One region of the Pseudorhizobium banfieldiae genome, then DNA from elsewhere that is predicted to be linked to it. Evidence: predicted binding sites of a transcription regulator. Region 1 holds the regulator's gene; the other holds the start of a gene.

Region 1 (3,409 bases):
ACATAGCGGTAGAGCGGCAGGCCGGAGGAATCGGCCGCTGCCTTGGCAACGGCGAGCGAGACACCCAGTATGGCATTGGCGCCGAGGCGCGACTTGTTGGGCGTGCCATCGAGGGCGATCAAAGTCTTGTCGATGTGGATCTGGCTTTCGGCATCGAAGCCGCCGATGGCATCGAAAATCTCGGTATTGACCGCCTCGACCGCCTTCTCAACGCCCTTGCCGCCATAGCGCTTGCCGCCATCGCGCAGTTCCACCGCCTCGTGGGCGCCGGTGGAAGCGCCCGAGGGGACAGCCGCGCGGCCCATGCTGCCATCCTCCAGGTAGACATCGACCTCCACGGTCGGATTGCCGCGGCTGTCGAGGATTTCGCGTGCGATGATATCGGTAATGGCGGTCATGATCTCTCCCTGAGGTAAACCCAATGCCCTGCGGTTATCGACAATGTCTCTTAATCGATGACAGGCGAATTACAATCCGGCTCCCGCTGCGGCGCCTAGGCAGCCTTGGCGACGGCATCGAAGGCCAGAAGCTTTTCCAGGAGCCGTCGCATGTCTTTCAGATGAACCATGTTCGGGCCATCGGAGGGCGCATTGTCCGGGTCCTCGTGCGTCTCGATGAAGAGGCCGGCGACGCCGACCGCCACTGCCGCGCGCGCCAGCGTCTCGACGAATTCGCGCTGGCCACCGGATGAACCGCCCTGCCCGCCGGGCTGCTGCACGGAATGGGTGGCATCGAAGACGACCGGCGACCCCATGGCGGCCATGATCGGCAGCGAGCGCATGTCCGAGACCAGCGTATTGTAGCCGAAGGAGGCGCCACGCTCGCAGAGAAGCACGTTCGGATTGCCGCTTGCGGTGAACTTGGCCTGGACGTTCTTCATGTCCCAGGGCGCCAGGAACTGGCCCTTCTTGACGTTGATGGCGCGACCGGTCTTTGCGGCGGCGATCAGCAGATCGGTCTGGCGGCAAAGGAAGGCCGGTATCTGCAGGATATCGACTATCGGCGCGACGAGCGCGCAATGCTCCTCGGTATGAACGTCGGTGAGCACCGGGAATCCGAACTCCTTCTTCAGGTCCGCGAATATCTCCATGGCCTTGTCCAGGCCGATGCCACGCTTGCCCGACAAAGATGTCCGGTTCGCCTTGTCAAAGGAGGACTTGTAGACGAGGCCGATCCCGAGCTCGGCGCAGAGTTCCTTGAGCCTTCCGGCGATCATGAAGGCGTGGTCACGGCTCTCCATCTGGCAGGGGCCCGCTATCAGTGCGATGCGGCTCGACTGGGAGAACAGCACCCGGCCTTCGCCGTCACCCACGACAACTTCGGGATTGGGCTTCATGTCCATGGCGGCACTCCTTTTCAAGCGGCATCTGCTCCGTCGCGTGGACCCGGCTGCGGCGGACGCGATGTCCATAACAGCAACCACCGCCTCTGTCACGGAGCCAAGGCATAAGCGCGCCGACGCAGCTGGAACTTTAGCCTTGCGGAACACACCCGGAACATATATGGTCTGTTCCGTATTTGTTTCATCGTCAGGGAACCCGGATGCTCACGCGCAAACAGCAGGAACTGCTTCTTTTCATTCACGAGAGGATGAAGGAGTCGGGCGTGCCTCCGTCCTTCGACGAGATGAAGGATGCGCTCGATCTGGCGTCGAAGTCGGGCATTCACCGGCTGATCACGGCGCTCGAGGAGCGTGGCTTCATCCGCCGGCTGCCCAATCGGGCGCGAGCACTCGAGGTCATCAAGCTGCCGGAAGCCTACAGCACCAGCCTGCAGCCGCGCCGCGGCTTCTCGCCGAGCGTCATCGAGGGCAGCCTTGGCAAGCAGAAGCCGGCACCGCCCCCCTCGCCGATCGCCGCAAGCAACGAGAACGCAAGCACGAGCGTGCCGGTCATGGGACGCATCGCGGCGGGCGTGCCGATCTCGGCAATCCAGAACAATACGCATGATATTGCGGTGCCTGTCGAAATGCTTGGCGCCGGCGAGCACTATGCACTGGAGGTCAAGGGCGACTCGATGATTGAGGCGGGGATCCTGGATGGCGATACGGTCATCATCCGCAACGGCCAGACAGCCAGCCCCGGGGACATTGTCGTGGCCCTCGTCGATGAAGAGGAGGCAACGCTGAAGCGGTTCCGCCGCCGCGGCGCCTCGATCGCGCTGGAGGCTGCCAACCCGGCCTATGAGACTCGCATCCTTCCCGCCGATCGGGTGAAGGTTCAGGGAAAGCTCGTCGGCCTCATCCGCCGCTACCACTGATCATTCGAAGCAACGGTTCGGGAAGGGTTTCGTCGAAGCGGTCGGTGCGCCAGTCATAGAAGCGGTGGCTGGTCCACGGACGGCGGGTACCGGCACTGGCCGCGTTGATCCGCCACAGGGACGGGTCGGGACTGCCATTCAAGTAGATTTCGATCGCGCCAGTCTTTCTCAGGCTTGCGCCGTTCAACAGCACGGCACCCGAGCGACATTCGTCGAACCGCGCGCGAGGGGCGACAACCAGCGCCGCCAGATCGCAGGCGCTTCCCGCAAGTCGCGGATCCTCAACCACGGCAATACTGACTCCGCCCTCACGGGCCACCGCCACGCACCACAGCTTGGGCAGGCAATGGAACCGGCCCGCATCAGCTGCGGCGAGAGCGAGCGTTGACGACATCTCCGAACGGATCCGGTCACGCTGCTCGTCCGTCAGCGCGGCTTTCACAGAAGGATGGCCTGCCGCCGCAATGCCGAGGTCACTTGCCGGAGACATGACCGGAGGGACGGGCTCGGGAAGCAGCAGAGCGCGCTGCCACTGGTCGAAGACAAACGCCGGCGAGCGCGTGCGGTTGGTGGCAACGCCATCGTTCCACAGTGCCACCAGCGCGCCGTCGTCGGAGATCAGAATATCAGGTTGGGGCAGTCGGTTCGCCTGCGAGCTCAGCGCGAAGGCGAGCGCCATGATCGGTACGCCGACCAGCCGAAGCCGGGTGCGCAACAGGGCGAGGATCAGGAACCCGATCGAGGCGATCGACAGGAACCAGGGGTGCTGCCGGCCGGTGCCGACGTCTCCACCCCAGCTGGCCACGTGCTTTGCGACCGCGATGACCGCCTCCAGCCCCAGACCCATCAGTTTCAGGAGGGGCGCGTCGAGCCCGAGCGGCATCAGCAACATGCCAAGCAGGCCGGCCGGCATGACCACGAACGAGATGATCGGCATGACGGCGAGGTTGGCCGCCAGGCCATAGCCGGCAAGCCGGTGAAAGTGCTCCATCGAATAGATCGCCGTCGACAATCCGCCGATCAGCGAAGTTGCAAAAATCCCCGCCATCCAGTGCCAGCCGGTCAGCACCGGCGCGAGCCTGCCCCGGGCGAAGATCGATGGTTCCGGATCCTCCCCTGCGCCGCGCCGGCTCCAATAGGCATAACCCGC
Region 2 (3,409 bases), 2.1 Mb from region 1:
ACGGATTTCAGTCTCTCCGCGAACAGTCTGGCAATCCTCTGCGGATTCCGCAGAGGGCGGGATGCGCCGGCGACGATGCGGAACACGCGGCCATCCACCCGAAAGAGTACCAGTTCGAAGACCCGTCCTCCCGCCCCGCGCGCCTCCAGGCTGGAGCAGAGCGACTGGGCAATCCGTGAAGCCAGTTCCAGTATGTCCTCTTCCGCCTGGATCGCTTCCGCCAGCTTACGCTCGACCGACAGGAAAGCGACCGGACGCCGGGGGGAGATGGGCTCCTCCTCATGCCCGAGCGCCTGGTCAAGGCGAAGCAGGACATGGCTGCCGAACCGGCGGGCCAGTGGCGCCCGTGGCATCGAGATGAGATCTCCCACCCGCTTCAATCCGAGCTTGTTCAATGCGGCTATGGTGTCTGCCTCGATGCGCAGGCAGGCAACGGACAGCGCCTCAAGCACTTCCTGCGCCGCACTATCAGCAATCACCCCGCCGGCCCCGAAACGGGATGCAGCCCAGGAGAGGCCTGGGGATCCCGAAATCGCTCCCTGAACCTTGAATCCCATCTGGAAGAGGCGCAGCAGGATATCGTCGAGCAGAACCTGCTCCCCGCCGAACAGATGCGCGCAACCGGTGATGTCCAGGAACAGGCCGTCACTCCCGTCAAGGGCCACCAGCGGCGTATAGCGATCGCACCAGTCCGCAATTGCCTCCAGGAGTGCCCCGTCGGCGGCGGAATCTTCCTCGGCGACATCGATTGCCGGATGTATGGCTCGCGCCTCGGCAAGACCCTGACCCTGACGCAAGCCCATTTCCACCGCCAATTCATCCAGCGCCGTGAGGCGCACGGCATTGTCGCGCCGGCCCGAGCAGAGCAGCGGAGGATGGTCAGGACGCCCGGCCAAACGCCACGAGCCGCCCCAGCGCCGGCGTGCGATCCGGTCCGTCGGCAGGTGCGGGAAGACCAGTGCCAGAATGCGTTGACCCGCTGATGGAAAGGCAAGACGACTCTGGTGGCTGGGCAAGTATGAATAGGCGGTCACGGGAATTCCACTCCAGGGTAAAAGAGAGCGGAGCCGGGTTGCGGCTCTTCTCAAGCGTCAAACGGAAGGCTGGAAATCCGATGCTGCCGCCAAGCATGGCTCCATTGGGAAGGACCCGCTCCGAAGCGGGACCCGGTTCGGCACGGAAGCGGAAGACGGCGCTGCTCGCCTCCTCCTCGCCCGCATGCCGCAAGAGCAGGATCGGCCGCCTCGCCGCCTTTGCCCGCAAGCTGAGCCTCCGGCTCTCGGAGAGGCCGAATGCAGAAGGATTGCCTCTGATTTCGAGAATGGTCGCGGCCAGCGCACCGCTCGCTGCTGCAGTTTCCGCCAGCCACAACGCCTCCTCCAGCTTTCGAGGTGTGGCCTGGAGGAAGTGCTTTATCTTGAGACCATATTGCGCAAGCCCCACCGGATAAGGCAGTCCCGCCTCGCTATTGGAGAATCTGTCGCCGATCCACAAAAGGGCAGAGGCTTCAGCCTGCCGCTGGATAAGAGCCGCCAGCGCCAGAACAAAACCACTGCCTGCTCCGGCATTGCGCATGGCAGATGTCCGGATCTCCGTTATGCCATCCAGGGGCAAGCCACCATCCAGTGCTGCATCCATGTCCGGAAGCCCCATCGCAACGCGATGGGGAAATCTGATACGTTTGGTTTTCTGTTCACCCTGCGGCTGCTCCTCGCTTACCAGCGTGGGAGCCTTGCCTTCCAGTTTGGCAATCGTCTTACGCAGGGCAAAAAGTCTCTCCTGCGCCGTGGCATGCTTGGCCATGGCGTCAGCTCCATTCCGATGTTCACTTTATGTTCTAATGGATTCCAGAGCTCTCCAGAAGAGTCAACAGCCATTTTAAGAGAAGAGCCGGCTTCCTCGGGAGCTCTATGAATCCTCTCGAAAATTTCCGGAAATAGATTATATGAGCTCCAACAAGGAGCATCTATGGCCCGTATAGACCAAACCGACGATTGGCGGGATCGCCACGCGCCGACACTCAGCGCTTTTGAATCGTTGGCCATCGAAGCCTATGGCAACCTGCCGGAAGAATTTCGGGCGCTGACGACCAATTTGACCATCGAGATCGAGGATTTCCCGGATGACGAGATCTTCGAGGACATGGCGCTGGAAACGCCCTTCGACCTGCTCGGCCTCTTCGAAGGGCGCGGCATTTCCGAGCGCTTTTCCATGGAGACCGGCGAGCTGCCGAACCGCATCCGGCTCTACCGCCGTCCGATCCTGGATTATTGGGCCGAGAACGAGGAAACGCTGGGCGATATCATCACCCATGTGCTGATCCACGAGATCGGTCACCATTTCGGTCTGAGCGATGACGATATGGAGCGGATCGAGGCGAGCGCCGAAGAGGCGACGGATCGCTGATCCGCCCCTCTTCTTGAACCAGCTTACTGCTCGCCGAGCTTCATGTCCGGATGATAATCCTTCCCTTCGACGGTCTTCGTGACCGCCTGCCCGCAATACATCCTGTTTTCGGCCGCATTGAAGCTGTGGCTGGGTGATCCATGCAGATCCCAGCCCTTGTTCAAGGCATCGGTGACGCGGTGGCAGAAGGAGGCGTCGTCGGGGCCCGTCAGGAAGCGGTAGAGTTTCATGCTTTCATCTTTCTTTCAGTGATCTGTCGTGCCTTGGCCATGAGCCGTTCGGCCTGTTCCAGGTGAAGCCGCTCGACCATTTTCCCGTTCATGTTGATGACGTTGAGGCCCTCCGCGGCCGGATCGGCAAAGGCGTTGATGATTGCTTCGGCCTCCGTGACCTCCTCATCCGACGGTCCGAACGCATGGTTGGCGGCCTCTATCTGGGCGGGATGGATCAGCATCTTGCCATCGAAACCCATCGCGCGGCCTTGCGCGCATTCGACCGCAAACTCCTCGGTATCGCGGAAATCGTTGAAGACGCTGTCGATCACATCAAGGCCGTGGGCCCGAGCGGCCAACACCACCTGCATCATCCACGGCACCAGATAGGCTCGCCCAGACTGCGGTAAAACGGCTGTTTCCTTGCGCAGGTCGTTGAGGCCAAGCACGAGACAGTCCAGCCGCGCATCGGCCCCGGCGATGGCCGCAGCGTTCAGCACGCCCCCTGCCGTTTCCATCATTGCCCAAAGCCTTACGCCCGGCGAGGTTGCGGCAAGAACACTCGCAGCCTCATGGATATCCTGCGGACCCTCCACCTTGGGAAGAAGCAGTGCATCCGGCTTGAGCTCAAGGATCAGGTCTAGATCCCCCCTCCAAAAATCGGAGCCTAGGGAATTGATGCGGATTATGGTCTCCCGCCCCTCAAGTGGCGTCTCCTGAAAATGGCGGCGCAGGTTTTCCCGCGCTTCCGCCTTCTTCTCCGGGAACACCGAATCCTCCAGGTCGAAGAT

What was found. Region 1 encodes LexA, which represses DNA repair genes until DNA is damaged. Its sites were predicted from a motif close to TGTTCNNNNTGTGTTCNG; they were not measured.
Region 2: a site for LexA is predicted at 1,823-1,840, ahead of NT26_RS18060 (ImuA family protein). Genes of this name have one in related genera too.

The regions. Positions count from the first base shown of each region.
Region 1 is NZ_FO082820.1:1,555,589-1,558,997, reverse strand. It holds gene eno (phosphopyruvate hydratase) at 1-398, opposite strand, end outside; gene kdsA (3-deoxy-8-phosphooctulonate synthase) at 494-1,336, opposite strand; gene lexA (transcriptional repressor LexA) at 1,543-2,259, shown strand; gene NT26_RS07720 (ComEC/Rec2 family competence protein) at 2,240-3,409, opposite strand, start outside.
Region 2 is NZ_FO082820.1:3,731,926-3,735,334, forward strand. It holds gene NT26_RS18055 (Y-family DNA polymerase) at 1-839, opposite strand, end outside; gene NT26_RS18060 (ImuA family protein) at 880-1,803, opposite strand; gene NT26_RS18065 (metallopeptidase family protein) at 1,969-2,406, shown strand; gene NT26_RS18070 (DUF1737 domain-containing protein) at 2,430-2,636, opposite strand; gene NT26_RS18075 (HpcH/HpaI aldolase/citrate lyase family protein) at 2,633-3,409, opposite strand, start outside.